3 regions of the Streptomyces sp. NPDC051136 genome follow, and region 2 is predicted to be linked to each of the others. Evidence: riboswitches for the same ligand, from Rfam matches in the RefSeq annotation. Region 2 holds a riboswitch; each other region holds the start of a gene.
The links. A riboswitch is a leader RNA that binds a small molecule or an ion and turns the genes downstream of it on or off. The one in region 2 is predicted to bind thiamine pyrophosphate.
Positions count from the first base shown of each region.

Region 1: linked by a shared signal. The riboswitch ahead of thiO (glycine oxidase ThiO) and the one ahead of thiC (phosphomethylpyrimidine synthase ThiC) in region 2 are both predicted to bind thiamine pyrophosphate.
Region 3: linked by a shared signal. The riboswitch ahead of ACIBCJ_RS29215 (thiamine ABC transporter substrate-binding protein) and the one ahead of thiC (phosphomethylpyrimidine synthase ThiC) in region 2 are both predicted to bind thiamine pyrophosphate.

Region 1 covers NZ_JBITFE010000005.1:228,158-237,906, forward strand. Annotated here, with positions in the region: gene ACIBCJ_RS16300 (sulfite oxidase-like oxidoreductase) at 1-317, shown strand, start outside; gene ACIBCJ_RS16305 (deoxyribonuclease IV) at 339-1,241, opposite strand; gene pknB (Stk1 family PASTA domain-containing Ser/Thr kinase) at 1,276-3,234, opposite strand; gene ACIBCJ_RS16315 (thiazole synthase) at 3,409-4,203, opposite strand; gene thiS (sulfur carrier protein ThiS) at 4,206-4,406, opposite strand; gene thiO (glycine oxidase ThiO) at 4,412-5,638, opposite strand; TPP riboswitch at 5,636-5,747, opposite strand; gene ACIBCJ_RS16330 (hypothetical protein) at 5,800-6,150, shown strand; gene ACIBCJ_RS16335 (FAD-dependent oxidoreductase) at 6,182-7,459, shown strand; gene ACIBCJ_RS16340 (Rv2175c family DNA-binding protein) at 7,522-7,887, shown strand; gene thiE (thiamine phosphate synthase) at 8,013-8,687, shown strand; gene metF (methylenetetrahydrofolate reductase [NAD(P)H]) at 8,842-9,749, shown strand, end outside.
Region 2 covers NZ_JBITFE010000003.1:539,163-548,911, reverse strand. Annotated here, with positions in the region: gene ACIBCJ_RS11715 (LacI family DNA-binding transcriptional regulator) at 1-863, shown strand, start outside; gene sppA (Ser/Thr/Tyr protein phosphatase SppA) at 1,499-2,605, shown strand; gene ACIBCJ_RS11705 (hypothetical protein) at 2,788-3,657, shown strand; gene ACIBCJ_RS11700 (VWA domain-containing protein) at 3,682-5,166, opposite strand; gene thiC (phosphomethylpyrimidine synthase ThiC) at 5,244-7,058, opposite strand; TPP riboswitch at 7,051-7,240, opposite strand; gene ACIBCJ_RS11690 (YibE/F family protein) at 7,312-8,859, shown strand; gene ACIBCJ_RS11685 (SsgA family sporulation/cell division regulator) at 8,907-9,344, opposite strand; gene ACIBCJ_RS11680 (helix-turn-helix domain-containing protein) at 9,446-9,749, opposite strand, start outside.
Region 3 covers NZ_JBITFE010000011.1:105,683-115,431, forward strand. Annotated here, with positions in the region: gene ACIBCJ_RS29205 (ABC transporter ATP-binding protein) at 1-161, opposite strand, end outside; gene ACIBCJ_RS29210 (iron ABC transporter permease) at 163-1,764, opposite strand; gene ACIBCJ_RS29215 (thiamine ABC transporter substrate-binding protein) at 1,880-2,968, opposite strand; TPP riboswitch at 3,047-3,152, opposite strand; gene rlmN (23S rRNA (adenine(2503)-C(2))-methyltransferase RlmN) at 3,191-4,297, opposite strand; gene ACIBCJ_RS29225 (hypothetical protein) at 4,467-4,808, opposite strand; gene ACIBCJ_RS29230 (aminoglycoside phosphotransferase family protein) at 5,448-6,440, opposite strand; gene ACIBCJ_RS29235 (ArsI/CadI family heavy metal resistance metalloenzyme) at 6,604-7,074, opposite strand; gene ACIBCJ_RS29240 (metalloregulator ArsR/SmtB family transcription factor) at 7,154-7,561, shown strand; gene arsB (ACR3 family arsenite efflux transporter) at 7,558-8,658, shown strand; gene ACIBCJ_RS29250 (arsenate reductase ArsC) at 8,651-9,115, shown strand; gene ACIBCJ_RS29255 (phosphatidate cytidylyltransferase) at 9,545-9,749, opposite strand, start outside.

The DNA of each region.
Region 1 (9,749 bases), on a different contig from region 2:
CCGTCACCCACGTGATGGTGTGGGCGGAGTACGGCTTCAGCTCCAACCTCAGGCTGTCCGACTTCGCCGCCGAGCACACCCTCTTCGCCACCCACAAGGACGGCGAGCTGCTCACCGCCGAGCACGGCTTCCCGCTGCGGCTGATCGTCCCGCACCTGTACGCCTGGAAGGGCCCGAAGTGGGTCCGCGGCATCGAGTACATGACCGCCGACCGGCGCGGCTTCTGGGAGGAGCGCGGCTACCACAACATCGGCGACCCGTGGCGGGAGCAGCGCTACTCCTACCAGGAGGAGCCCGGGGACGGCCCCGAGGCGTGACCCCGCGCGGCCTCCCCGGGGTCAGCCGTCGCGCAGCTTCTTCAGCCGCTCCACGTCCGCCGCGTGCCCCTCCTTGCCGCCGGGCGTCTCGATGACCAGCGGCACCCCCTCGGTCGCGGGGTGCGTCATCAGCGCGCGGAACGGGTCCTCGCCGATGTGACCGGCGCCGATGTTCTCGTGCCTGTCCTTGTGTGCGCCCGCCACGTCCTTGGAGTCGTTGGCGTGGATCAGCTTCAGCCTGCCCTCGCCGACGGTGTCCACCAGCAGGTCGAGGGTCTGGTGCATGCCGGACGGCCCGGTCAGGTCGTGGCCGGCCGCGAAGATGTGGCAGGTGTCCAGGCACACGCCCAGCTTCGGATGGGCGTCCAGCGCCTCGAAGTACGGCCCGAAGTCCCAGGTCCGCGAGCACAGGGAGGCGCCCTGCCCCGCGGTCGACTCCAGCAGCAGGTACGGGTCGTCGTCGTGGGTCAGCTCGTCCAGCAGCGGCAGCATGTGCTCCCGCACCTGCTTCAGCGCCACCCCGCGGTCCCGGCCGCCGGTCGCGCTGCCGGTGTGCACGACCACGCCGAGCGCCCCGATCGCGCGCCCGCGCCGCAGCGAGTGGCGCAGCGACTCGACCGACCGCTCCACCGTCGCCTCGGTGTGCGAGCCGAAGTTGATCAGGTACGGGGCGTGCACGTACGCGGGGATCGACCCGGCCGCGCAGGCCTCCCGGAAGGCCTCGTCCTGCTCGGGGCGGCCGGCCGGGGTGGCCCAGCCGCGCGGGTTGGCGACGAAGACCTGCACGGTCTCCGCCCGCAGCTCACGGGCGTAGGACAGCCCGACGGAGTGCAGTCCGCCGGCCACCGGGACGTGGCCGCCGACGGGGTTGCGGGGGAGGGCGGCGGAGGCGGTGGCCGAGAGGGCGGGCTGTTGACTCTTCACCCGTCCAGGGTGTCATGCGGCGGACGGCGCCCCGTCACCTGATGGTGATCTTGATGGTGGACCCCTCGGGAGCGGTGTCCCCGCCGTCCACGGACTGCTCCTTGACGGTGTCGCCGAAGAGCCCGAGCAGCCCTCGGTCCTCGTCCACCTCGAAGCCCGCGTCCTCAAGCGTTTGCCTGGCGTCGTCCACGCTGTCGCCGACCACGTCCGGGACCTCGATCATCCGGGGGCCCTTGGACACCGTGAGGGTCACCGTGTCGCCCTCGGCGGCCCGGCCGCCCGGCTCCGGTGTCTGCCGGGCCACTTGGCCGCTGTCGTACTCCGACTCGACCTGCTCGTCGGCGACCTCCACCTTCAGGCCGGCGTCCGTCAGCTCGGCCTTCGCGTCGTCCAGGTCGTCACCGGTGACGTCCGGGACGTCGACCGGGCTGCCCTTGCTGACGACCAGGGCGACCGCGGAGCCCGCGCGCACCGTGGTGCCCGACCCGGGCTCGGTGGAGATCACGAAGCCCTCGGCCGCCTCGTCGCTGAACTCCCGCGTCACCATGCCGGGCTCCAGACCCTCGTCCTCCAGCAGGCTCCGGGCCCGGTCCAGCCGGTAGCCGGACACGTCCGGCAGCTTCACGGTGTCGGGGCCGTCGGAGACCGTGAGCGACACGGAGTCGTTCTTGCGGATGCGGTCGCCCACCCCGGGGTCGGTGCTGATGACCTTGCCGCGCTCCACGGTGTCGCTGTAGGCGTGCTTCACCTTGCCGACGTCCAGCCCGGCGTCGTCCAGCCGGTCCCTGGCCTGCGCCTCGGACTTGGACAGCAGCGGCGGCACCTTGGTGAACTGCCCGGAGTTGATGTACCAGACGCCCGTGCCGACGCCGAGCAGCAGCAGGACGGCCACGACGATCGCCAGCGGACCGCGTCGCGGCCGGGACAGGCGGGAGCGGGGCGGGGCCGGCGGGGGAGCCGCCAGCCGGCTGGTGCGGTCGATCCCGTCCGAGGCGAACGCCCCGGCCGGGCGGCTGTCCCCGCCCTCGTCCTCGTCGACGGGCAGCGGCCGGGGCATGGTCAGTGCGCGCGGGATCACGCTCGTACGGTCCTCGGCGCCGTCGTGCTCGGCGGCCAGCGCCTGCGGCGGTACCGCGTCCAGCTGGTCCGCGCTCAGCGCCTCCCGCGTCTCACGGGTCCGCGCGAGCAGCGCCACGGCGTCGTGCGGCCGGATCTCCGGATTGCGGGCGGTGGCCGCGGCGACCAGCTCGTCCAGCTCGTACGCCATCTCCGGCACGGCGGCTGACGGCGGCGGCACGTCCTCGTGCAGGTGCTTGTAGAGCACGACGGCGGGCGAATCCCCGTCGTGCGGCTTGGCGCCGGTCAGCATCTCGTACAGCACGACACCGCACGCGTAGACGTCGACCCTGGGATCGGCGGTGCCGTTCTCGATCTGTTCGGGCGCCAGATAGGAGACGGTGCCGAGGACGGAGCCGGTGGTGCTGGTGACGGTGTCCACGGCCCGGACCAGACCGAAGTCGGCGACCTTGACCCGGCCGTCGTCGCCTATCAGCACGTTCTCCGGCTTCATGTCCCGGTGCACGAACCCCGCGCGGTGCGCGGCGCCGAGCGCGGCCAGCACCGGCTCCAGGATGTCCAGCGCGGCCCGCGGCCTGAGCGCCCCGCGCTCGCGCAGCACGTCCCGCAGGGTGCAGCCCGCGATGTACTCCATCGCCAGGTAGACGTACGCCCCCTCGGCCCCCTGGTCGAAGACCTGGACCACGTTGGGGTGGTCGAGCCGGGCCACCGACTTGGCCTCGCGGATGAACCGCTCGACGAAGGTGGCGTCGGTCGCGAGCGTCGGGTGCATCACCTTCAGCGCGAGCACGCGGTCCAGGCGGGTGTCCACGGCCCGGTAGACCGTGGCCATCCCGCCCACCGCGATCCGCGCCTCGACGCGGTACCGGCCGTCGAGCACCTGCCCGACGAGAGGGTCCTGAAGGGTCGTGTCCACGCAGGGGAGTCTACGAGCCACCACGGACACCCCGCGCCGCCGCCCGGAATCGCACCACGACTGCAGCGCACCTGTGACGTAGGCGTCCGCGCCGCCGCGACCGCCGGGCCGCGCTCCCGCCCCGGCTGCCGACAGGACCCAGGGGACGTCGTCCGGATCTTGCGCGGGTCACCCCTAGAAGGCGGGCCGCTCCGGATCCAGCACGGCGAGGCCCTCCGCCGGAGACGACGCCTCGGCGAAGTGCCGGCGCGGGATCCGCCCCGCCCGCCGGGCCAGCCGCCCCGCCTCCACCGCGTACCGCATCCCCTCGGCCATCAGGACGGGTTCCTGCGCCCGGGTCACCGCCGAGGCCAGCATCACACCCGCGCACCCCAGCTCCATCGCCAGCGCTACGTCCGACGCCGTACCGGCTCCCGCGTCGAGAATCACCGGTACGCGCGCGTGCTCCACGATCAGCTGGAAGTTGTGCGGGTTGCGGATGCCGAGCCCGGACCCGATCGGCGAGCCCAGCGGCATGATCGCCGCGCACCCGGCGTCCTCCAGCTTCCGCGCGAGCACCGGGTCGTCGTTGGTGTACGGCAGCACCGTGAACCCGTCGTCGACCAGCGTCTCCGCCGCGTCCAGCAGCTCGACCGGGTCCGGCAGCAGGGTGCGCTCGTCGGCGATGACCTCCAGCTTGACCAGGTCCGTGCCCAGCGCCTCGCGCGCCAGCCGCGCGGTCAGGACGGCCTCCCCGGCGGTGAAGCAGCCGGCCGTGTTGGGCAGGACGCGGATGCCGAGCCGGTCGAGGACGGACAGCACCGACCCGTGCACCGAGGCGTTCACCCGCCGCATCGCGACGGTCGTCAGCTCCGTACCGGAGGCCACCAGGGCGCGCTCCAGCACGTCGAGGCTGGGCGCCCCGCCCGTGCCCATGATCAGGCGGGAGCCGTACGTCGTACCGCCGAGGACGAAGGGATCGTCGGCCATGGTCAGCCTCCTTGCACAGCGGTGAGGACCTCGACGCGGTCGCCGTCGGCCAGGGCGGTGGCGGACCACTGCGCGCGCGGGACGACGGTCTCGTTCAGGGCGGCGGCCACGCCGGACGGTGCCGCGGTGAGGGTGCCCACCAGCGCGTCCAGGGCCGTGCCGGGAGCCACCTCGCGGGGCTCGCCGTTGACGGAGATGGTCACGGGAGTCATACGGTCTGCTCCGTCCGTTCCGAGGGGGTCGAAGGCCGGGGTAGGGCGGGGTCGGTGCTGAAGCGCCGCGGGGTGAAGGCGCGGGCCTCCTCGGGCAGCTCCCCGGTGGTCAGGACATCCGCCATGACGTCGCCGGTGACCGGGGTGAGCAGGACGCCGTTGCGGTAGTGCCCGGTGGCCAGCGACAGGCCGTCCAGAGCGGTCGGGCCGAGCAGCGGGGCGTTGTCCGGGGAGCCCGGGCGCAGGCCCGCGCGGGTCTCCGTCAGGGGCAGCTCCGTGATGCCGGGAACCAGCTCGTGGGCGTCGCGCAGCAGCTCGTAGACGCCGCCCGCGGTGACCGTCGTGTCCCAGCCCAGCTCCTCGCTGGTGGCGCCGACGACCAGCTCACCGCTCTCGCGGGGCACCAGATAGACGGAGTTGCCGCGCACCACGGCGCGCACCGTCCGGTGCAGCAGCGGCCGCGCCCTGGACATCGTCAGCCGCAGCACCTGGCCCTTCACCGGCCGCACCGGCGGCAGCACGGCCTCCGGCACGCCCGTCAGCCGCCCGCTCAGACTGCCCCCGGCCAGCACCACCTGTCCGGCCTCCAGCGCGGTGCCGTCGGAGGTGACGACACCGGTGGCGCGGTCCCCGCGCCCGACGGTGAGCCGCTCCGCCCACGTCCGCTGGAAGACCACGCCCGCGTGCTCGCAGGCTGCCAGCAGTGCGCCGGCCAGGCGCCGGGGGTCGATCTGGTGGTCGCCGTCCACCCGCAGCCCCCCGCGCACGCCCGGCGCGAGCATCGGCTCAAGACGTCGGCACTCGCGCCCCGACAGCCACTCCGACTCCAGGCCGGAGCGCTGCTGGAGCGCGTGCAGTTCGCGCAGGTGGGCGCGGTCGTCGGCGTCCAGCGCGACGGCGAGCGTGCCGCAGCGGCGGTACCCGAGGTCGTGACCCGTGAGGTCGGCCAGCTCGGCCGCGAACGCGGGGTACCGGCGGGCCGAGGCGAGGTTCAGGGCGAGCAGCGTCCCCTCGCCGTAGTGCAGCTCCGTGACGGCGGCCAGCATCCCGGCCGCCACCTGGGCCGCCCCGCCGCCCGGCTCGGGGTCGACGAGGCCCGTGGCCAGCCCGCGCTGCGCGGCCCGCCAGGCCGTGACCAGCCCGACGACCCCGCCGCCGACGACCAGGACGTCGGGCGCACGAGACGTACCAGGAGGACGAGATGCGTTCGGTGGAGACGACATGGGCGTCCAGCCCCTCCCTTCGCCGGCATGACCCGGATCAGGTTCGTACGGTCGGAGGCCGCCAGCCTCCCTCTCAGCCCGGTGCGTCCGGGCTCCCGCGAGTGCTTTACGTTGGCCACCCTAGCCCGCAGGGCATCGCACTCGTAAGGGAGCCCGTGTCCATGACCCGTTCGCTCGACGGTCTCGTCCTCGCGCCGGTCGCCGACCAGGCGCCCGGCCAGGTGGGCACCCGCACCCGGTTCACCTACCACGAGCAGGACGGCGCCGTGTGGGCCGAGTACGCCGGCGGTGACGTCGTGCGCGGCCGTCTGGTGGGCACCAGGGAGGGCGACCGCCTCGACTTCCGGTACGTGCAGCTGAAGACCGACGGCAGCACCTCGTCGGGCCACTGCGCCTCGACCGTCGTGGAGCTGCCGGACGGACGCGTGCGCCTGGAGGAGACCTGGGAGTGGGAGTCGCAGGCGGGCAGCGGCACGAGCGTCGTGGAGCAGATCACCGCGCAGGGGCACTGACCGGCGTTTCGCGGGTAACTATGGTGATCGGGTGAGCGAGCAGACGAACGAGCGGGGGCGGGAACCGGTGGCGGACGCGGAGCGCCGTGTGGTCGTAGTGGGCGCCGGGATGGCGGGCGTGCAGACCGCGGTCGCCCTGCGGGAGCAGGGCTTCACCGGCCCGGTGATCCTGATCGGCGCGGAGCCCCACCAGCCGTACGACCGTCCCCCGCTGTCCAAGGCCGTCCTGCTCGGCACCGCCGAGGGCTCCGCCTTCGACGTCGACTTCGAGGCGCTCGGCATCACCCTGCGGCTGGGCTGCGAGGCCCTGGGCGTCCGCCCCGGCGACCACGTCCTGGACACCTCCGAGGGCCCCGTCCGCTACGACGCCCTCGTCCTGGCGACCGGCGCCGAACCGGTCCGGCTCCCCGGCACCGAGGACGTGCCCGGCGTCCACCTGCTGCGCACCCTGGACGACGCCGAACGGCTGCGCCCGGTGCTCGCCCGGCAGCACGACGTCGTGGTCGTCGGCGCGGGCTGGATCGGCGCCGAGTTCGCCACCGCGGCGCGCGAGGCGGGCTGCGCGGTGACCGTGGTGGAAGCCGCCGACCGGCCGCTGGCCGACGCGCTGCCCGCCGAGGTCGCCGCGCCGATGACCGACTGGTACGCCGACGCCGGGGCAGAACTGCGCACCCGCGCGCGCGTGGAGCGCGTCGAACCCGGCGGCCCCGGCGAGCCGGCCCGCGTCGTCCTCGACGACGGCACCCGGCTGCCCGCCGGCGCGGTCGTCGTCGGCATCGGGGCCCGCCCGGCCACCGGCTGGCTCGCCGGCTCCGGCATCGCCCTCGGCGCGCACGGCGAGGTCCTGGCCGACGACCGCCTGCGCACCTCCGCGGCGGACGTGCACGCGGTGGGCGACTGCGCGTCCTTCCCCTCCGCCCGCTACGGCGAGCGGCTGCTGGTGCACCACTGGGACAACGCCCTCCAGGGCCCGCGCACGGTCGCCGCCGACATCGTCGGCGCCCCGGGCGGCGAGGCCCCGCCCGCCTACGACCCGGTGCCGTACTTCTGGTCCGAGCAGTTCGGCCGCTTCGTGCAGTACGCCGGTCACCACACGGCCGCCGACACCACGCTGTGGCGCGGCGACCCCGCGAGCCCCGCGTGGACGGTCTGCTGGCTGCGCGCGGGCCGCCTGGTGGCCCTGCTGGCGGTGGGGCGCCCCCGGGACCTGGCACAGGGCAGACGGCTGATCCAGGCGGGCACCACGATGGACCCCGGGCTGCTGGCCGATCCGGCCAGACCGCTGAAGACGGCGGCCGCGACGGCGTAACCGGGCGCGGTCGGGCGCGGCCCGGTTTCCGACTGTCAGTGCCAGGTGGCAGTCTGGGGGGCGTGACCGAGATTGACGCAAAGATCGATGCTCTCGTGCCTGCCTGGCTCACCGTTCCCGACATCGCCGAGAAGCTCGGCGTCGAGGTGACCCGGGTACGCCAGCTGATCAAGGAAGGCCAGCTCATCGCCGTACGCCGCGGTGAGAACCGCGCGCTGCACATCCCCGAGGCCTTCATCGACGAGGACAAGGTCGTCAAGGGCCTGGTCGGGACCCTGACGCTGCTGCGGGACGACGGCTTCACGGCCGAGGAGATGCTGGAATGGCTCTTCACGCCCGACCCGAGCCTGCCCGGCACCCCCGCCCAGGCGCTGAGTGAGAACCGCGGTACGGAGGTCAAGCGCCGCGCCCAGGCGCTCGCCGTCTGACCCGGCGCACCGCCCCGGCACACGAGCCGCGGACCGGGGCCCGGGAGAGGCCGGGTCCGCGGCCGTGTGCCAGAATCGCGCGGCCCGTCGTGGGCCCACGCCACCGACCCCGGGGGGACACCCGCATGCCCGACACCGCCCCGACCACCGCCCGCGCCCGGCTCGCCGACGCCCGGCTCTACCTCTGCACGGACGCCCGCCGCGACCAGGGTGACCTGCCCGAGTTCCTGGACGCCGTGCTGGCCGGCGGCGTCGACATCGTGCAGCTGCGGGACAAGGGCATGGAGGCGGCCGAGGAGCTGGAGCACCTGGCGGTCTTCGCCGACGCCTGCGCCCGCCACGGCAAGCTCCTCGCGGTCAACGACCGCGCGGACGTCGCCCACGCCGCCCGCGCCGACGTGCTGCACCTCGGTCAGGGCGACCTGCCGGTGCCCGCCGCCCGGGCGATCCTCGGCGCCGACGTCCTCGTCGGCCGCTCCACGCACGCCGAGTCCGAGGCCGCCGCTGCCGCCGCCCAGGAGGGCGTGGACTACTTCTGCACCGGTCCGTGCTGGCCCACCCCCACCAAGCCCGGCCGCCACGCCCCCGGCCTCGACCTGGTCCGGTACACGGCCGGCCTGGGCACCGACCGCCCCTGGTTCGCCATCGGCGGCATCGACCTCGGCAACCTCGACGAGGTGCTGGCCGCGGGCGCCCGGCGCGCGGTCGTCGTCCGCGCGATCACCGCGGCCGAGGACCCGGGCGCGGCGGCGGCCGAGTTCGCGAAGCGGCTGCGGGAGGCGGCGCCGGCCGGGAAGTAGCCGGACACGACCGCGCGGAGCGGCACGCAGCCGCCCGGGGTCGCACGGAGCCGAGGGCGGGCCGAGTGTCCAAAAGATGGACAACAACTCGACAATAGGGACAAATATCCCGCATCCGGTTGGGTGACCGTCACACCCTGGCTAACCTGCCGGTATGGCCCTCGGAACCGCAAGCACGAGGACTGACCGCGCCCGCACGGTGCGTGACATCCTCGCCACCGGCAAGACGACGTACTCGTTCGAGTTCTCGGCGCCGAAGACGCCCAAGGGCGAGAAGAACCTGTGGAGCGCGCTCCGCCGGGTCGAGGCCGTGGCCCCGGACTTCGTCTCCGTGACCTACGGCGCCGGCGGTTCCACCCGCGCGGGCACGGTCCGCGAGACCCAGCAGATCGTCGCCGACACCACGCTGACCCCGGTGGCCCACCTGACCGCGGTCGACCACTCCGTCGCCGAGCTGCGGAACATCATCGGCCAGTACGCCGACGCCGGGATCCGCAACATGCTGGCCGTGCGCGGCGACCCGCCCGGCGACCCGGGCGCCGACTGGATCGCCCACCCCGAGGGCCTGACCTACGCCGCCGAGCTGGTCAGGCTCATCAAGGAGTCGGGCGACTTCTGCGTCGGCGTGGCGGCCTTCCCCGAGATGCACCCGCGCTCCGCCGACTGGGACACGGACGTGGCGCACTTCGTCGACAAGTGCCGGGCCGGCGCCGACTACGCGATCACCCAGATGTTCTTCCAGGCCGAGTCCTACCTCCGGCTGCGCGACCGGGTCGCCGCGGCCGGCTGCGCGACCCCGGTGATCCCCGAGGTCATGCCGGTGACCAGTGTGAAGATGCTGGAGAGACTGCCGAAACTCAGCAACGCCTCGTTCCCGGCGGAGCTGAAAGAGCGGATCCTCGCGGTCAAGGACGATCCGGCGGCGGTACGCTCGATCGGTATCGAGTTCGCCACGGAGTTCTGCGCGCGACTGCTGGCAGAGGGTGTGCCCGGACTGCACTTCATCACGCTGAACAACTCCACCGCGACGCTGGAAATCTACGAGAACCTGGGCCTGCACCA
Region 2 (9,749 bases):
TCGGCCTGACCGTCACGACGTACGGGGATGAACCTTTCACCTTCACCGAGTTCGCGTACTTCGCGGAGATGGCGCGCGCCGCCACGTCCGCCGCGCTCGCCCGCGGGTATGCCCTCGTCATTCTCCCGGCGACCTCCCGTCACGACGTGTGGTCCAACGTCGCGCTCGACGGCACGGTCGTCATCGACCCCTCGGACCACGATCCGGTTGTCAGCGAACTGGTCCGGCAGGGACTGCCCGTCGTGTCCGACGGCCGCCCGGCCGGCTCGCTGCCGGTCACCGCCTGGGTCGACAACGATCACGAGGCGGCGGTGCTCGGCATCCTCGACCACCTCGCCGACGCCGGCGCCCGCAGGATCGGCCTGCTCACCGGCACCACGACCGACACGTACACCCACCTGTCGACCACCGCCTACCTGCGCTGGTGCGAGCGGGTCGGCCAGGATCCGGTCTACGAGGCCTACCCAGCGCACGATCCGTGCGCCGGAGCGGTCGCCGCCGACCGGCTGCTCGCCCGGCCCGACCGGCCCGACGCCGTCTACGGCCTGTTCGACCCGAACGGCACCGACCTGCTCGCCGCCGCCCGCCGGTACGGGCTGCGCGTCCCCGAGGACCTGCTGCTGGTCTGCTGCAGCGAGTCCACCGGCTACGCGAGTACCGAGCCGCCGATCACCACCCTGTCGCTCAAACCCCGCCGCATCGGCACCGCCGTGATCCAGGTCCTCATCGACGCGATCGAGGGGCTGCACTCCGACCAGCCGGTCGAGCAGGTGATACCGACCGAACTGATCGTGCGTACGTCGTCGCAGCGGCGGCCACCGCGTACGACGGTCAGCCCTCCGCGGTCGCCGGAGGGTGAGTAGGGGCGCCCGGTCCAGCGAAACGCGGCACGCGGCAGCCCGGCACCGGACGGGTGGGACGCGGATGCGCGAAGGCCGGCTCCGGGACCTTGGGACCCCGGGACCCCGGGCCCCCGGGACTCCGGGACTCCGGGACTCCGGGACTCCGGGACTCCGGGACTCCGGGATCCGGCACGAGTCCCGATCGCCAGGGTGCGAGAGGCGGGGAGCAGGACGCGAGGCCGGCGGCCGACAACGGCGCCGTGCGCTCGGGCCCGGTCGACGGAGGCACCCCGGGGCCGGCCGCGAACCGCGCATGTCGTGGCCCGACCGGAACGGCACGTACCGAAGGACGCCATGCACGAGGGGCGGCCTGCGCTCAGCGACGGCACGGCCGGAGTGACGGCACGGCGGAGTGACGGCCGAGACGGCGAAACAGGGCGGCGAAGGCCACACCCGACACGTCCGTCACGGCATCGGACCGTGGTGTCGGGCGGGCGAAGCCAGGCCCAAACGGGGCGAAAGCCGCGGCGAACCGGAGTCCTGTCCTGATTCACCACCCCTGGGTCATCACACAGCGCGATCCGCATTCCTATGATGGGCCCACACACCGCGGGCCGCTGCGACCAGGCAGTCCGAAGCGGTGCAGATGCGGCGCGATGGTGGAGGGGTCGATGACTCAGGGGGCCGGTCAGGGACCCGAGGTGGAGCGGACGGCGACGGTGCGCGACTTCCGGGTACCCGCGTACGTCCACGAGACCGCTCCGTACGCTGCCCCCGGCATGCACACGGGCGAGTCCGCCCCACCCTCCGAGGAGCGGCTCGAAGCGGCCATGCCCGAGGGCTACACGCCCACCCAGCGCGACCTGCCCGTCATCCGTCGGGGCGACACGGTCCAGGTCGCGGTCGATCCCGAGCCGATCACCGTGCAGCCGCCGGCCACCGGCCAGGGCCCCCTGTTCGTCGTCGGCGACGTGCACGGCTACCTCGACGAACTGTTGGCCGCTCTACGGGAGAAGGGCCTCGTCGACGACGCCGGCCAGTGGTGCGCGGGCACCTCCCGGCTGTGGTTCCTCGGCGACTTCACCGACCGTGGCCCGGACGGCATCGGCGTCATCGACCTGGTGATGCGGCTGTCCGCGGAGGCCGCCGCGGCCGGCGGCTACTGCAAGGCGCTGATGGGCAACCACGAGCTGCTGCTGCTCGGCGCCAAGCGGTTCGGCGACACCCCCGTCAACTCCGGCGCGGGCACCGCCACCTTCCAGGCCGCCTGGCTGCTGAACGGCGGGCAGAAGACCGACATGGACCGTCTCCAGGACCACCACCTGCAGTGGATGGCCCGTCTCGACGCCATGGAAGAGGTCGACGACCACCTGCTGGTCCACTCGGACGCCACCACCTACCTCGACTACGGCCGCTCCATCGAAGAGGTCAACGACACCGTCCGCGAGACGCTCACGCGCAACGACGCGGAAGAGGTGTGGGACCTGTTCCGCAAGCTCACCAAGCGCTTCTCCTTCCGGGACGAGGGTGGCGCCGACGCCGTGCGCTCACTGCTGGATACGTACGGCGGCACCCGGATCGTTCACGGCCACAGCCCCATCCCCTATCTGCTGGGTGAAGTCGGCTCCGAGGACGGCGAGGACGACACCCGCACGGTGGTCGAGGGACCGCACGTCTACGCGGACGGCCTGGCCATCGCGATGGACGGCGGCGTCACCATGGCCGGAAAGCTGCTGGTCCAGCAACTTCCGCTGGACGCCTGACCGTTCGTCCGTCGGGCTCCGGGGCTGCGCCGTCCGTACACAGCGGCACCCAATTTCCGGAAACCCCCTGTCACCCTCCACCGTCACCGCTCTACCATCGGCTTATCCGTAGCAGGCTCCCCTCCGTTTCTGCCCGACGGCTCGTTGGCATGCGAGCCCCAAGCCCTACGGAGCATCGGGGGATGCACATGAACAGCGTTCCGCAGCACCTGTCGAACGAGGACCGCCAAGAGTACGTGCGGATCCTCGACGAGGCGCTGCGCTCCGCACCACACCGCCCGGAGCTGGCCGCCGTCGGTCAGCGGCTCAACTCCGAACAACTGCGCACCATGGCCCTCAACGCCACCGCCCTCATCACGGCGGCGGCCACGACCGAGTACCAGCACTACGTGAAGGTCCGCGAGGAGCTGCGCCGCCCGGCGCCCGCGGACGCCGCGTCCGCCCCGCACGAACCCGGCTCCCAGGAGCAGGACTCGGGAGCGGTGGGGCTCGCCGCCACCGTGGGCGAGATGGCCGAGGCGACCGGGGCGGGGGCCGTCGCCGTCGTCGCCGTCCTGGCGCCGGTCCTGGCCGGCACCGCCGCGGCGATCTTCCTGCTGGTCGGATACATCCTGAGGATGCTCGACCCGGGGCAGGCCTTCGCCCGGACCATGCTCACCACAGGATGGGTGTTCGGCGCCGTCACCGCGGTGGCGATCCTGGTCGCCGCGGTGGGGCTCCTGCTCACCGCGCTGCGCAACCGTCCCTCCGCCGAGTCCGGTTTCTACACCGCGCGCGACGAGGAGGTGGCCCGGGCCAGGGCCGCATGGCACGAGGCTCTGCTGGAGCGCGGCATCCTGCCCTTCCTGCAGGAGGCACTCGCCGACCCGGGCGCGGCGGCCCTGGATCGAGCCGGTCCGGCTGCTCCGCGCAGCCGCATGCCGCACCTCGGCTACGGTCGCCCCGGTTTCACCAGCCCCGACGGCGGCCCCGACGCCGGTCCGCGTCCGAGTTACTCGAGCCCGGACTACAGCAGTCCGGACTTCGGCGGCCCGGATCACCGGCCCGAGTAGCCACCGGCACGGGCGGGCAGCGGTTCAGAGGATGCCCGCCCGGCCGGCGGCAGTGATCCAGGACGGGAACTCGGACAGCAGCCGGTCGTACAGCTCCGGGTCCGGTACGGTGCCGATGTCGTCGACGGCGAAGAAGCCCACGTTGTCGACGCGACGGCCCGGCAGGGTGTCGAACCGCTCCAGCACCCCGTAGTTGGAGCGACCGAGCCCCACGAACTGCCAGAAGACGGGTTCCTCCACGGCCTCCCGCAGCTCCCGCTCGATCTCGGCGTCGCGGTAGACACCGCCGTCGGAGAAGAACAGCACCAGCGTCGGGACCGGCGCCGGATGCTCCCGGACGAAGGCGCGGACCTCGGCGATCACCTTCTGCTCCTCGTTCTGGATGCCGACCGCCCGCATGTCCACCTGCTCGGGGTGCAGTCCCTTCTTCCTGCCCCGGCGGAACAGGCTGATCTCCCCCACCCGCACGTGCAGCCGCAGCCACTCGGGCAGCTCGCCCAGGCGCAGGTCGGGCAGCCGGGCCGGGTTCGAGGCGAAGGTCCACGCCTGCATCTCCCCGTCGTCGTCCAACTGCGCGGCGACGGCGGCCATCCGCTCCACCACGTCCGCGACGACACCCTTGGAGTAGAGGAACGACATGGAGCCGGAGGCGTCCAGGACGAGGACGACCCGCGCGGTGACCCCGGCCGCCCCGTGCTTGTTCAGGCTGACCGCGACCTGCTCCTTGCGCAGGGACAGCCGCTTGCGCATGTCCACGGGAAGACGGTCCTCGCCCTTGGTGAAACGAGGGCCGCCGGAAGCCGACGGCGCGGCCGACGGTACAGGCGGCGGTACGGGCGGCGGTACGGGGGGCCGCGACGGAACGGAGGGCGGTACGAGCGGGGCGGGTGGCGTCGGCGGCAGGGGAGCCGCCGCGGCCGGCGGGACGGAGGCCGGGGTCGGAGCGGAGGCCGCCGCCGGGGGAGCGTCGTCCACGGTGATGCCGAAGTCGGTGGCCAGCCCCGCGAGCCCGGCGGCGTACCCCTGCCCGACCGCGCGGAACTTCCACGCCCCCTGGCGCCGGTACAGCTCCCCTGCGACCAGCGCGGTCTCCGGCCCGGCGGTGATGTCGAACCGGGCCAGCTCGGTGCCCGTCCCGGCGTCCAGCAGTCGCAGCGACAGCCCGGGAACCCGGCCGAACGTCCCGCCGTCCGCCGAGGCGCACACGACGATGCGCTCGACGGCCCTCTCCACCGCGCGCAGGTTCACCTCGACGGCGTCGCCCGTGGTCCCCGCATCCGCGCCGGGGCCGCCGTACCTGCCCAGGTGCCGCACGGAGCCGGACGTGTGACGGGGCTGGTTGTAGAAGACGAAGTCCCCGTCGTCCCGCACCCGTCCGGCCGAGGTGAGCAGCAACGCGGAGGCGTCGACCTCGGGAACACCCGCCCCGGCGGACCACACCAGTGCGACGCGCACCGCGGGGGAGTCGACGGCGACGTTGGCACCCTTGCTCAGTGAGGTGGCTGTCATGCGTCCAGTCTGCCGAGCGGGACCCTCGACGGGGAGAGGGCCGACCCTGCCGTCTGCCCCCTCTCCGCGCCCGGGTATCAGTCCGCGATCGGCAGGTACACGCGGTTGCCCGCGGCCGCGAACTCCTTCGACTTCTGTTCCATGCCCTCCTCGATCTCGCCCCGGCTGCTCCCGTGCTCCCGGCGAATGTCCTGCGAGATCTTCATCGAGCAGAACTTGGGCCCGCACATCGAGCAGAAATGGGCCGTCTTCGCGGGCTCGGCCGGCAGCGTCTCGTCGTGGAACTCCCGTGCCGTGTCCGGGTCGAGGGCCAGGTTGAACTGGTCCTCCCACCGGAACTCGAACCGGGCGTCGGACAGCGCGTCGTCCCACTCCTGTGCACCTGGGTGACCCTTGGCGAGGTCGGCGGCATGGGCGGCGATCTTGTAGGTGATGACGCCGGTCTTGACGTCGTCACGGTTGGGCAGGCCCAGATGTTCCTTGGGCGTGACGTAGCAGAGCATGGCCGTGCCCCACCAGGCGATCATCGCGGCACCGATGCCGGAGGTGATGTGGTCGTACGCCGGCGCGACGTCCGTCGTCAGCGGGCCGAGCGTATAGAACGGAGCTTCATCGCAGATCTCCTGCTGAAGGTCGATGTTCTCCTTGATCTTGTGCATCGGGACATGTCCCGGGCCCTCGATCATGGTCTGTACGTTGCAACGCTTGGCGATCCGGTTGAGTTCCCCGAGGGTGCGCAACTCGGCGAACTGCGCTTCGTCGTTGGCGTCCGCGATCGACCCCGGACGCAGGCCGTCGCCGAGGGAGTACGTGACGTCGTACGCGGCGAGGATCTCGCAGAGTTCCTCGAAGTTCTCGTACAGGAAGGACTCCTTGTGGTGCGCCAGGCACCACGCCGCCATGATCGACCCGCCGCGCGAGACGATGCCGGTCTTGCGGTTCGCGGTCAGGGGTACGTACGGCAGGCGCACGCCCGCGTGGACCGTCATGTAGTCCACGCCCTGCTCGGCCTGTTCGATCACGGTGTCCTTGTAGATCTCCCAGGTCAGCTCCTCGGCGCGGCCGTCGACCTTCTCCAGGGCCTGGTAGAGCGGCACGGTCCCGATGGGGACGGGGGAGTTGCGCAGGACCCACTCTCGGGTGGTGTGGATGTTGCGGCCGGTGGAGAGGTCCATGACCGTGTCGGCGCCCCACCGGGTCGCCCAGGTCATCTTGTCGACCTCCTCCTCGATGGAGGAGGTGACCGCCGAGTTGCCGATGTTGGCGTTCACCTTCACCAGGAACCGCTTGCCGATGATCATCGGCTCGATCTCGGGGTGGTTGACGTTGGCGGGCAGTACGGCGCGTCCCGCGGCGATCTCCTCGCGGACCACTTCCGGCGACACGTTCTCCCGGACGGCCACGTACTCCATCTCCGGGGTGATCTCGCCCCGTCGTGCGTACGCGAGCTGCGTCACGGCGTTGCCGTCCCGGCCCCGGCGCGGCTGACGCGGGCGGCCCGGGAAGACGGCGTCGAGGTTGCGCAGGCCGCCGCGCGGCGACGTGTGCTTGATCCCGTCGTCCTCGGGACGTACGGGACGGCCCGCGTACTCCTCGGTGTCGCCGCGGGCGATGATCCAGTTCTCCCGCAGCGGCGCCAGTCCCCTGCGGACATCGGTGTCGACGAGTGGATCGGTGTACGGGCCCGAGGTGTCGTACAGCGTGACCGACTGCCCGTTGGTGAGGTGCACCTGACGGACCGGCACCCGCAGGTCGGGGCGCGAACCCTCGACATACGCCTTGTGCCAGCCGATGGACTTCCCGGCCTCCGTGGTCTCCACGGCGTCCTTCTGGACGGAGTTCTGCGTGGAGCTCTGTGCGGAGGCAGGCGTGCGTGCGTCCTTGATGGTCATGAGACCTACTCCCTACGCCGGCATTACCCGGTAACAGGTTCGGCGGTCGACGCAGCGGCTTCCGTCTGTCGACGCTTCGTGGGATACGTCACCCGGCTTCGGTGACGTTTCCCGTGAAACATCGCTGGGACGGAGGTCAGCGCCCTCTCAGCCCGGTGCTCCGAGCTCCCGCGTGTACAAAGGTGCCCCCACGCTAGCGCCCATTCGGGCGCGGTGAACAGAGGGCCCCCCTCGTTCTTGCGATGATCGGGCGGTGACCACACCGCAGCGACCCCCCTTTCCGCCGCGCCGGCCCCGCCGCGGACCGAACGCCGCAGAGGGCGACGGCCAGGCAACCGGGCCCGTCCCCGTCGTCACCCACGGTGCGAACGACGGCAGACAGGTCGCCGGTCAGGGGCACGGGCACGGGCAGGTGCATGGGCACGAGGCCGAGGACAGCGGCCACGGTGCTGGTGGACTTGGCGCGGGCGGTGGACACGGCGCGGGCGGTGGGCACGGGCACTCGCACGCGCACAGTCATGGACCCGCGGCGCCCGTCTCGCGGCACCTGCGCAAGGTCATCGCCGCGATCCTGATCCCCTTCGCCGCCGCCGTACTGGTCGGGCTCGCGGTGCTGTGGCCGGGCGGCGCACCGCCGCACGAGCGCACGGGGGTCGGTTTCGACCGGCAGACGCAGCAGGCCACCGTCACCAAGGTGGTCGCACTGAGCTGCCAGTCCGCCAACGCTTCGGGCGGCACCCCGACCGGCGACACGTCCACCGCCGAGGGTTCCTCGGCGGTGCAGCAGGCGAAGGGCGAGTGCAAACGGGCGACCGTCCGTGTCGACACCGGCGACGACAAGGGCCGTACGTTCGAGGAGATCGTGCAGCCTGACCAGACACGGCAGTTGCACGAGGGCCAGGAGGTGGTGGTCGCCTACGAGCCCTCCGCGCCCAAGGATCTTCAGTACTCGGTGACGGACGTCAACCGCCGCCTCCCCCTGGCGCTGCTCGCCGGCATCTTCGCGCTCGCCGTCGTGGCCGTCGGACGGATGCGCGGCCTCATGGCGCTCGTGTCGCTGGCCATCAGCTTCCTCCTGCTGAACTTCTTCATCCTGCCCGCCGTCCTCCAAGGCTCGAACCCCTTGGTCGTGGCGGTGATCGGCTCCAGCGCGATCATGCTGATCGCGCTGTACCTGTGCCACGGGCTGTCGGCCCGCACGTCGGTGGCGGTGCTGGGCACCCTGATCTCGCTGTTGCTGATCGGCGTGCTCGGCTCCCTGTTCATCGGCTGGGCCGCGCTCACCGGCAACACGGACGACAACACCGGCCTCATCCACGGCCTGTACCCGTCGATCGACATGAGCGGCCTGCTGCTGGCCGGGGTCATCATCGGATCGCTCGGCGTCCTCGACGACGTGACGGTCACCCAGACGTCCGCGGTCTGGGAGCTGCACGAAGCCAACCCGGCCATGGGCTGGCGCGGTCTGTACCGCGCGGGCATCCGCATCGGCCGCGACCACATCGCCTCGGTGGTGAACACGCTCGTCCTCGCCTACGCGGGCGCCGCGCTGCCCCTGCTGCTGCTGTTCTCGATCGCGCAGAGCGGGGTGGGGACCGTCGCCAACAGCGAGCTGGTCGCCGAGGAGATCGTGCGGACGCTGGTCGGCTCGATCGGCCTGGTGGCGTCCGTGCCGGTCACCACGGCCCTCGCCGCCCTGGTCGTCTCGGCGGACCGGCCGGCCCGGGCGGCGGGAGCGGTGGCGGGAGCGGGTGGTAGTGCCCCGGTGCGGGGCGGGCGGGGCCGTCGTCGAAAGCGCTGACCCGCCCGGCGAAGCGTTACGCCACCACCGCCGGGTGACGTAACGGTTCAGCCCGCGCTCTGCTCCTCGGCCAGGATGCGGTCCAGGGCCTCGTCGAGGTGACTGTCGAAGTCGGCGAGTGCCCCTTCCTGTCCCAGCGGCACCAGCTTGTCGGTGCGGTCGAGGAAGGCCACGAGGGGCGCGGCCGAGGAGCGGAACAGGGCTTGGTCGCTGCCGACCTGAAGCCGGATCAGCACCTCGGCCAGCGGTTCCGGATCGACCGGCGCGATGCGCACGTCCCCGTCACCGCACGGTCGGCCGACCCCGTCGACCAGCAACTCCCGGCCGAAGGCCCAGGTCACCGGCGCGTCACCGGGCAGATGGAAGGTCAGGCGCACGGCATAGGGATCATGGCTCTCGTAGCGCAGCTCCACCGGAATGCGGAAAGAGAGCTCCTCGGACACGAGAAAGCTCATCATGACCTCTGCCTGTACGGACTCGCCCATTCGCCTACCCCGTCATTCGCCGTCGACCTGTCCGGGAATCAAACCTCTAACACTGGTGGCATCTTGCTCAACGTACACACCAGATCACAAGGAGTGAGTTTTCAGATACTGATAGAGAGGGCGAGCGAGCCCAGACGCCGGCCCACCTCGGTCTGCAGCCGCTGTGCCGCGGGCAGCAACCGGCCGGCCTGCTGAAGCGGCAGTGAGATGGCCATCGTCGCGGCCGTGGTGCCGACGGTGATCGGAATCGCCGCGCAGACCGTCCCCAGCGCGTACTCCTGACGCTCGGTCACCGGCGTCATCCGGCGCATGCGCTCCAGTCGCCTCATCAGGCTGTGGCTGTCGCGCACCGTGTACGGCGTGAGCGGCTGCACCGGGTAGCGGTCGAGGTGGTCGCGGCGGGCC
Region 3 (9,749 bases), on a different contig from region 2:
AGCCCGGCGACCGCCCGCAGCAGCGTCGACTTGCCGCTGCCGCTGGGCCCGAGCACGCACACCACCTCGTGCTCGGCGACATCGAGGTCGACGGCGTTGAGCACGGCCCGCCCACCGAAGCGGACCGTGGCACCCTCAAGACCCAGCAGGCTCGGCGGCATGTCAGAACTCCCCGCTCCGGTCGGTCCGCAGTCGCTCCAGCACCACCAGGGCCACGGCGCACACCAGCATCAGAATCGTCGAAAGGGCCATCGCCTGGCCGTAGTTCATGTCCCCGGGCCGGCCCAGCAGCCGCGCCACGGCGACCGGCAGGGTCGGGTTGTCCGGCCGCGCGATGAACACGGTCGCCCCGAACTCCCCCAGCGACACCGCGAAGGCGAACCCGGCCGCGACCAGCAGCGCCCGCCGCACCATGGGCAGGTCCACCTCGCGCCACACCCGCCACGGCGACGCGCCCAGCACCGCCGCCGCCTCCCGCAGCCGCCCGTCCACCGCCCGCAGCACCGGCAGCACGGTCCGTACGACGAAGGGGACGCCCACCAGCGCCTGCGCGAGCGGCACCAGGATCCAGGAGGACCTGAGGTCCAGCGGGGGTTCGTCCAACGCGATCAGGAATCCGAAACCGACCGTCACGGCCGACACCCCGAGCGGCAGCATCAGCAGCGCGTCGAAGCCGCGCACGAAGCGGCCCGCGTCGCGCCGGGTGAGCGCGGTCGCGGCCAGCGCGCCGATCACCACGGCGATGGCGGTGGCGGCGACGGCGTACTGGAGCGAGTTGCCGATCGCCTCGATCGGCGGGACGAGGAAGGCACCGCCGTCCTCGTCGGCCAGCGCCCGGTAGTAGCCGAAGCCGGACGCGCCCAGCGACCGCTGCACGAGCACCGTCAGTGGCAGCACCAGCAGCACGAGGACGGTGCCGAGGACCCCGGCGAGCAGCGCCCACTGCCCGGCTCCGCGCGGCCGGCGCGCGGTGGTGGCCGCGTCCACCAGCCGCAGAGCCGTCTCGCGCCGCCGTACGGTCCAGGCGTGCACGGCGAGGATCGCGGCGACGGCCGCGAACTGGACCATCGTCAGCACGGCGGCCGTGGACAGGTCGAAGAGCTGCGAGGTCTGCCGGTAGATCTCCACCTCGAGGGTGGAGAAGGTGGGCCCGCCGAGGATCTGGACGACACCGAAGGAGGTGAAGGTGAACAGGAAGACCATCAGCGCGGCGGCGGCCACGGCGGGCGCCAGCGCGGACAGCGTGACCCGCCGCCAGGCCCGCAGCCGGGAGGCGCCGAGCATCCGCGCCGCCTCCTCCTGCCGCGGGTCGAGCTGCGCCCACAGGCCGCCGACGGTGCGGACGACGACGGCGTAGTTGAAGAAGACGTGCGCGAGCAGGATCGCCCACACCGTGGTGTCCAGGCGTACGCCCCACAGCTCGTCCAGCAGCCCGCCGCGCCCGACCAGGGCCAGGAACGCGGTGCCGACCACGACCGTGGGCAGCACGAACGGCACGGTCACCACGGCCCGCAGCAGCTGCTTGCCGGGGAAGTCGAAGCGGGCGAAGACGTACGCGCCGGGCAGCGCGACCAGCAGGGTGAGCGCGGTGGACGCGAGCGCCTGCCAGCTGGTGAACCACAGGACGTGCCGCACGTCGGACTGCGCGAGCACCTCCCCGATCCGCCCGAGCCGCCAGGCCCCGTCGGTTTTGAGGCCGCGGGCGACGATCGCGGCGACGGGGTAGGCGAAGAACACCGCGAAGAACGCGACGGGCACGGCCATGAGCCCGAGCCGCACCGCGCCGCCGCGCCCGGTCCGCGCCGGCCTCACCGGCCGTTTGACCGCCTGCTTCACCGCCTGCTTCACCGCCCGCGTCCCTTCGTGGCTCGCTTCAGGCTCACTTCAGTACGAGCGAGGTCCACGACTTGACCCACTGGTCACGGTTGTCCGCGATCTTCGCCGGGTCCAGGGTCTGCGGGTCCTTCGCCTGCGGCCCGTACTTCGTGAACACCTCGGGGAGCCGCGCGCCCTCCCGCACCGGGTGGACGAACATGTTCAGCGGCATGTCCTCCTGGAAGTCCTTGCTCAGCAGGAAGTCGAGGAGTGCCTTGCCGCCCTCGGGGTTCCCGGCGTTGGCGAGCAGGCCGGCGTACTCGATCTGGCGGAAGCAGGTGCCGTCGGCGACGCCCGTGGGAGCGGTGGCCGGCTGCGGGTCGGCGTAGACGACCTCGACGGGCGGGGAGGACGCGTAGGAGACGACGAGGGGCCGGTCGCCCTTGGCCTTCTTGCCGCCGGCCGAGCCGGAGAACTCCTCGTTGTACGCCTGCTCCCAGCCGTCGACGACCTTGACCCCGTTCGCCTTGAGCCTCTTCCAGTAGCCCTCCCACCCGTCGTCACCGTACTTGGCGGCGGTGCCGAGCAGGAAGCCCAGGCCGGGCGAGGACGTGCCGGCGTTCTCGGTGACGAGCAGGTTCTTGTACTCGGGCTCGACCAGGTCGTCGAAGGACTTCGGCGGGGTCAGGCCGTGCCGGTCGAAGTAGGCCTTGTCGTAGTTGACGCAGATGTCGCCGGTGTCGATCGGCGTGACCCGGTGCTCCTCCCGGTCCGCCTGGTAGTCGGCGGGCACCTGGTCCAGGCCCTTGGCCTCGTACGGCTGGAACAGGCCGTTGTCGAGGGCGCGGGACAGCAGGGTGTTGTCGACGCCGAAGAAGACGTCGCCCTGCGGGTTGTCCTTGGTCAGGATGGCCTTGTTCACGGCCTGCCCGGCGTCGCCGTCCTCCAGGACCTTGACCTTGTAGCCGGAGCTCTTCTCGAAGGCGGCGATGACGTCCTTGGACGCGGCCCACGAGTCGTGGCTGACCAGGGTCACGGTCTTGGAGTCGCCGGAGCCGCTGCCGGCGTCGTCGGACGACGATCCGCAGGCGGCCAGCGTGCCGACCATGCCGAGTCCGACGGCCAGGACACTGACCTTCTTGGTGATGCTCACTGAATTCCTCCTGGGTGACCAGGAGAAGACGCGGCCCCGCCCGGGCCTCTGGCGAGGGTCCCGGGCAGGGCGCAACAGCTCGAGTGGTGACCGATCTCCCTACCCAGAATGACCTGGGCCAGGTTCGGAGGGTCTGCGGCCGGTGCCGCACTCTCAGCGCTGTGGCGCTCCCCTGTCGGAATATGAAGATGTGACTGTGCTGACGTACTTCCGCCGGTCAGGTTACCGCTCGCTCGCGGCCAGCTGACCACACGCCCCGTCGATCTCCTGCCCACGGGTGTCCCGGATGGTCACCGGCACACCGTGCGCGGCGATCGCTTCCACGAACGCCTTCTCGTCCTCGGGCCGCGAGGCGGTCCACTTGGAGCCCGGCGTGGGGTTGAGCGGGATCAGGTTCACGTGCACGGGCCTGCCCTTGAGCAGCCGCCCGAGACGGTCACCGCGCCAGGCCTGGTCGTTGATGTCGCGGATCAGGGCGTACTCGATGGACAGCCGGCGCCCGGACTTCGCCGCGTACTCGAACCCGGCGTCCAGCACCTCGCGCACCTTCCACCGCGTGTTGACGGGGACGAGGGTGTCGCGCAGCTCGTCGTCGGGGGCGTGCAGGGAGATGGCGAGGCGGCACTTGAAGCCCTCACCGGTGAAGCGATGGATGGCGGGGACGAGACCGACCGTGGAGACGGTGATCCCGCGCTGGGAGAGCCCCAGCCCGTCCGGCTCGGGGTCGGTGAGCCGGCGAATCGCGCCCACCACCCGGTTGTAGTTGGCGAGGGGCTCGCCCATGCCCATGAACACGATGTTGCTGAGCCGCGCGGGGCCTCCCGGGACCTCGCCGTCCCTGAGCGCCCGCATGCCGTCCACGATCTGGTGCACGATCTCGGCGGTCGACAGGTTCCGGTCCAGGCCGGCCTGGCCGGTGGCGCAGAAGGGGCAGTTCATGCCGCAGCCGGCCTGAGAGCTGATGCACATGGTCACCCGGTCCGGGTAGCGCATGAGGACGGACTCGACCAGCGTCCCGTCGAACAGCTTCCACAGCGTCTTACGGGTGGTCCCCTGGTCGGTCGACAGGTGCCGCACGACCGTCATCAGCTCGGGCAGCAGCGCTTCCCTGAGCCCCTCCCGCGCACCGGCGGGGATGTCGGTCCACTGCTCGGGGTCGTGCGCGTACCGCGCGAAGTAGTGCTGCGAGAGCTGCTTCGCACGGAACGGCTTCTCACCGATCGCGGCGACAGCCTCCTTGCGCTCGGCAGGCGTGAGATCGGCAAGGTGCCGCGGCGGCTTCTTGGCTCCGCGCGGCGCGACGAATGTGAGTTCTCCGGGCTTAGGCATGACCTTCCCAGTGTGGCAGATCATCTCCGGGAGCCCAGGCCAGAGCGGGGTGGGGGTGGTCACCCGTGGGTGCCGACTGTCAGCGCTGGTCGGCCTCGGACCGCCCAGGGACGGCCCAGGACTCGGTCAGCCGTCGTCGTAGGTACCCAGGTGGCGGCGCCACGGCCCGTCATTCCATCTGCGCTGGAGGGACCGGGAGCTGTTCCTTGTACGGCCATGTGAAGGTGCGGTCGGGCTCTAGATGGGCGTCGCCCCAGTGAATGGCATGGACGCCGTTCTCGGCGTCGGCCGTGAAGAACACGCAGACGAGCTTGGTGGAAGCTCCCAGCTCCTCGAACGCTTCGTGCAGCCCCAGGTACTCCTCGGTCACCAGGTCGTCGTCGACCTCGAACAGCCCCTCCGGAGAATGCGGCCCGTGCGCCCGGAACAGCCGTTGCCGCGTGGGCGAAGCATTGGCGGGCAGCCGGCCCGGTCCAGTGGCCTGGGCCTGTCGGCGCCGCCAGGGCGACACCGTACGGACTCCGCTTCTTCAGCCCCGCAGCGAGGTGCGCGGCATGTACGCGCACCTGATGCCGTCGAGCCAAGAGCGCAACAGGAAGGCCGTGGACCGGGCATTCCTGCCTATGGAGCCGGGCACACGCGAGGAATGACCTCCTGTCTCGCGGCATCGGTTCAACTGGCAGAGCGCTGGGACGGCCCTCCGTGGTTCAAGTGGGCCTTCTTGGGCGCGTGGGTGCTCTGCGGAGTGTTCGTGCTCTACAAGCTGAGCCAGAACGGTTGGAAGTTCCCCCGGCGACGTTGAGGCGGCCTCACTGGGCAGAGGTGATACGGCCCTGCGAGTCCGACGGCCCGAAGACGGCCCGGCACCACGAAACAGGCCCCCTATCCGCACTGAACGTGCCGGTAGGGGGCTTGTTCTGGTCTCTTGCCTGCCAGTCCTCCAGGCTTAAGCACGGCTGTACCAGTGGTGCAGATCGACTCCGAGGGCCCGTTCCGGTGCGGGGTGGGGGTGGTCACCCGTGGTCACCCGTGGCTGCCGGCTGTCGGCGCCGGTCGGCCTCCGACGCCTCAGGACCGCCCAGTGACGGCCCAGGGACGTCCCAGTGACCGCCCAGGACTCGGTCACCCGGACGAGCGCGGCGTTCTCCGCCTACGCCTTGAGCCAGGTGACCCAGGTCGGCATGGCCTCGCGCATCACGGCCATCGCGTTCACCGATTCCCGGAGTCTCCGAGCGAAGCCGGCCCGGTACTCCGGACTCCCGCCCCGGTGGCCGCAGGCCACCCACAGCTCCCACGCCGCCACTCCCACGTGTCCGGCGAACATGCCGGTGAACGCCGACTCGTCGACCGCCCCGACCGCCCCTCCCGCAGCGACGTACCCGGAGAGGCACGCTTCGACGACACGGCGTTCGGGCACCTCCGGGCCGCGGTCGAAGCCGGCCAGCTGGAAAGCGGTGTAGACCAGCTCCCACCAGGGGTCCTGCGCCCCGGCGGCATCGAAGTCCAACAGGACGGGCCCACCGGAGCCGATCAGGATGTTCTGGTGCCGGATGTCGCGATGCATGACCAACCTGGACTGCCACAGCTCCTGTTGGTCCTCGATCATGGCCTCGGTCCGCTCCACCGACAGCCTGAAGGTGCGGACGTGCTCGGCACCGAGGACCTCTAGGCGTTCGGCATGAGCGAACCATTCCTCCCACTCGTCATGGGAGTTCGGCGAGTAGTCGCCACCGACGGTCGGGTCGGCCGGAATCGCGCACCGTGCGAGGTCGGCGACGAGCCCGCCCGCCCAGGCCACCGACGCTTCCGACATCGGCCCCGTCGGATGCGCGCCCTCGGCGAAACGCACCGCACGGGCGTAGAAACCGTCCCCGACCGGTCGCCACAGACCCGCTTCTGCCAGAGCCGTCGACTGCGGCTCGGGCATCGCGACACCGATCTCCCACGCGGCGGCTTCCAACCTCCCCGCCTGGGCAGCCATGGGCAGCCAGAAGTCACCCCCGGGCTGGGCGATCTTCACCACCCATGAGCCGGAGTCGGTAACGGCCTTCCACACCGGGCTCCGCTCGTCATCCTTGAGCAGCAGCGGGACATCCAGCAACCGCCCCAATCCGAGCCGCTCGGCCACCTGCGCCAGGTTCATGACCAGTCATTCAACGGTCCCACCGCCCCGGCAACAACCGAATTAGGGAGCGTTTGATCCTGATTCTGGCTGGTTCGGCAGATCCGATGGGGCAACCTGTGGCGCCCGCGAGTGGGCCCCGGCCGTGGCCGCGACCGGGGCCCCTCACTCGCTCCCCGTACGCCTAGCCGCAGGCACAGCTCGCGGCATCCGGGGCCTCTCGGGTGGTCCGACCGGTGCAGCAGCCGTCTCCGTCGGTGTCGGGGGCGGCGCTCTTGCCGAGGGTGTCGGCGTCGGCCTTCACGACGTAGACCTCCCAGGGCTCCTTCCCGGGGCCGTGCACCCACACCTTGTCCTGGAGGGCGTAGCAGCAGGAGGTGTCGTTCTCCTCGAAGGTGGCCAGACCGGCGTCCTTGAGGCGGGTCGTGGCCGCGGCGACCCGGTCGGTGGACTCGACCTCCACGCCGAGGTGGTCCAGCCGGGTCTCCTCGCCGGGCTCGCCCTCGATCAGGACGAGCTTGAGCGGGGGTTCCGTGATGGCGAAGTTGGCGTAGCCCTCGCGCCGCTTGGCCGGGTCGGTGCCGAACAGCTTCGCGTAGAAGGTGATCGACGCTTCCAGGTCGCTGACACGCAGGGCGAGCTGAGCGCGGGACATGGCAGGGCTCCCATCGGTTTGTTTCGATGTTCTTCGATACACGATTGCGCAGTGCATCGAAGGATGTCAACATAGAGGCATGTCGAATCAAGACGAGGTGGCGCTCGGCCGGACCGACGAGCCGGGGGCCTGCTGCCCCGGGCTGCTGACCGCTCCTCTGGACGAGGACCAGGCCGTGGACCTGGCGAAGGTGTTCAAGGCACTGGGTGACCCGGTGCGGCTGCGCCTGCTGTCGATCATCGCCTCCCGGGCGGGCGGTGAGGTGTGCGTGTGTGATCTGACCCCGGCCTTCGACCTGTCCCAGCCGACGATCTCGCACCACCTGAAGCTGCTGCGGCAGGCCGGTCTCGTCGACTGCGAACGGCGCGGCACGTGGGTCTACTACTGGCTGCTCCCGGAGACGACCGACCGGCTGGCGGGCATCCTGTCCCGTCCCGTGGGGGAGCCTCTTCCCGACCGCCGCGCGCCGGCCGGGGCCGCTTCGTGAGCACTGCCGCACCTGAGCGGGGCGTGGCGGGGCGCCTGTCCTTCCTGGACCGCTTCCTCGCCGTCTGGATCCTCGCCGCCATGGCCGCCGGACTGGTCCTGGGCCGCCTGGTCCCGGGCCTGGGTGACGCGCTGGCCGAGGTGACCGTCACGGGGGTGTCCCTGCCGATCGCCCTGGGACTGCTCGTGATGATGTATCCGGTGCTGGCCAAGGTCCGCTACGACCGCCTCGACACCGTCACACGCGACCGCCGTCTCCTGCTGCCGTCCCTGCTGCTCAACTGGATCATCGGCCCGGCGCTGATGTTCGCCCTGGCCTGGCTGCTCCTGCCGGACCTGCCCGCCTACCGCACCGGGTTGATCATCGTCGGCCTGGCCCGCTGCATCGCCATGGTCGTCATCTGGAACGACCTCGCCTGCGGTCACCGCGAAGCCGCCGCCGTCCTCGTCGCCCTGAACTCCGTCTTCCAGGTCATCGCGTTCTCGGCACTCGGCTGGTTCTACCTCTCCGCCCTGCCCGGCTGGCTCGGCCTGGAACGAACCGCCCTGGACGTCTCGGTCTGGGAGATCGCCCGCAGCGTGCTCATCTTCCTCGGCATCCCGCTCGCAGCCGGCTACCTCACCCGCCGCATCGGCGAGCGAACCAAGGGCCGCACCTGGTACGAGGCCACGCTCATCCCGCGCATCGGCCCCTTCGCCCTGTACGGGCTTCTCTTCACGATCGTCATCCTCTTCGCCCTCCAAGGCGACGCCATCACCTCGCAGCCTCTGGACGTCGCTCGCATCGCCCTGCCGCTGCTGGTCTACTTCGCGATCATGTGGGCCGGATCAATGCTCCTGGGACGCGCCGTCGGCCTGGACCACCCGCGTGCGACGACGCTGGCCTTCACGGCTGCGGGCAACAACTTCGAACTGGCCATCGCGGTCGCCATCGCCACCTTCGGCGCCTCCTCCGGGCAGGCCCTCGCCGGCGTCGTCGGCCCCCTCATCGAGGTCCCCGTACTGATCGGCCTCGTGTACGTCGCCCTGCACGCTCGCCGCTACTTCACCACCCCGGCCGCCGCCCCCGCGACCCAGGAGGACGCCGCCCATGCCTGACACCGCCGTCCCGTCAGTCCTGTTCGTCTGCGTCCACAACGCCGGACGCTCACAGATGGCCGCCGCCTTCCTCACCCACCTCGCGGGCGACCGCGTCCAGGTCCGCTCCGCCGGCTCCGCTCCCGCCGACACCGTCAACCCCGCCGTCGTCGAGGCCATGGCGGAGGTGGGTGTCGACATCGCCGCCGAGGTACCCAAGGTGCTCACGACCGACGCGGTCCAGGCGGCCGACGTCGTGATCACGATGGGCTGCGGCGACACCTGCCCCGTCTTCCCCGGGAAGCGGTACCTCGACTGGGACCTCCCCGACCCGGCCGGGCAAGGGGTCGAAGCGGTCCGCACGATCCGCGACGAGATCGAGAAGCGCATCCGCGGCCTGGTCGACGAGGCGAACCTCACCGGGCCGTCGTCGACAGGACCGGCGGATCCGAGCCCCGACCGTCAGCGCTGCCCCTGAGCAGGACGAACCGCCGGTCCGGCGAGCAGCGAGCGCGCGAGTCGGGGCAGCCGCGCAGCGCCGCTCCCTTGGGCGGAGACGAGTCCTTCTCCGAACCGCCCGCCGACGCGGTGAGCCCGGCTGCCCGCCACCACGGCCGGCAGCAGAGCCACCCAGCGCTCGCGATTTCTTCCCCTCCAGTGGTGACGCGGGAGCACCACGTCGGCCGGCGTGGAGCTCCGAAGGGCTCCGCCGCCTGCCGACGACTCACCGCCGCCGCGGAGGGGGTGACGGGAACCCCGGCCGCATGCGTTCCGCCGACGCCCGCAGGGACGAGGCGAGCCGCCCCGGAACGCACCGCGCCCCTCCCGCGGGGGCGGCCACGCGTCGTGCGGCCGCGGATGCGGGAGGGGCGGGGGCGCCGGTACGTCGGCGGCGGCCGGCCCGGCGTCAGCCGGATCCGACGAAGATCACCAGCAGCAGCCACACCACCGGCGCCGTCGGCAGCAGGGAGTCCAGCCGGTCCATGATGCCGCCGTGGCCCGGCAGGAGGGTGCCCATGTCCTTGATGCCGAGGTCGCGCTTGATCATGGACTCGCCGAGGTCGCCCAGGGTGGCGCTGACGGCGACGGCGAGGCCGAGCAGCAGGCCCTGC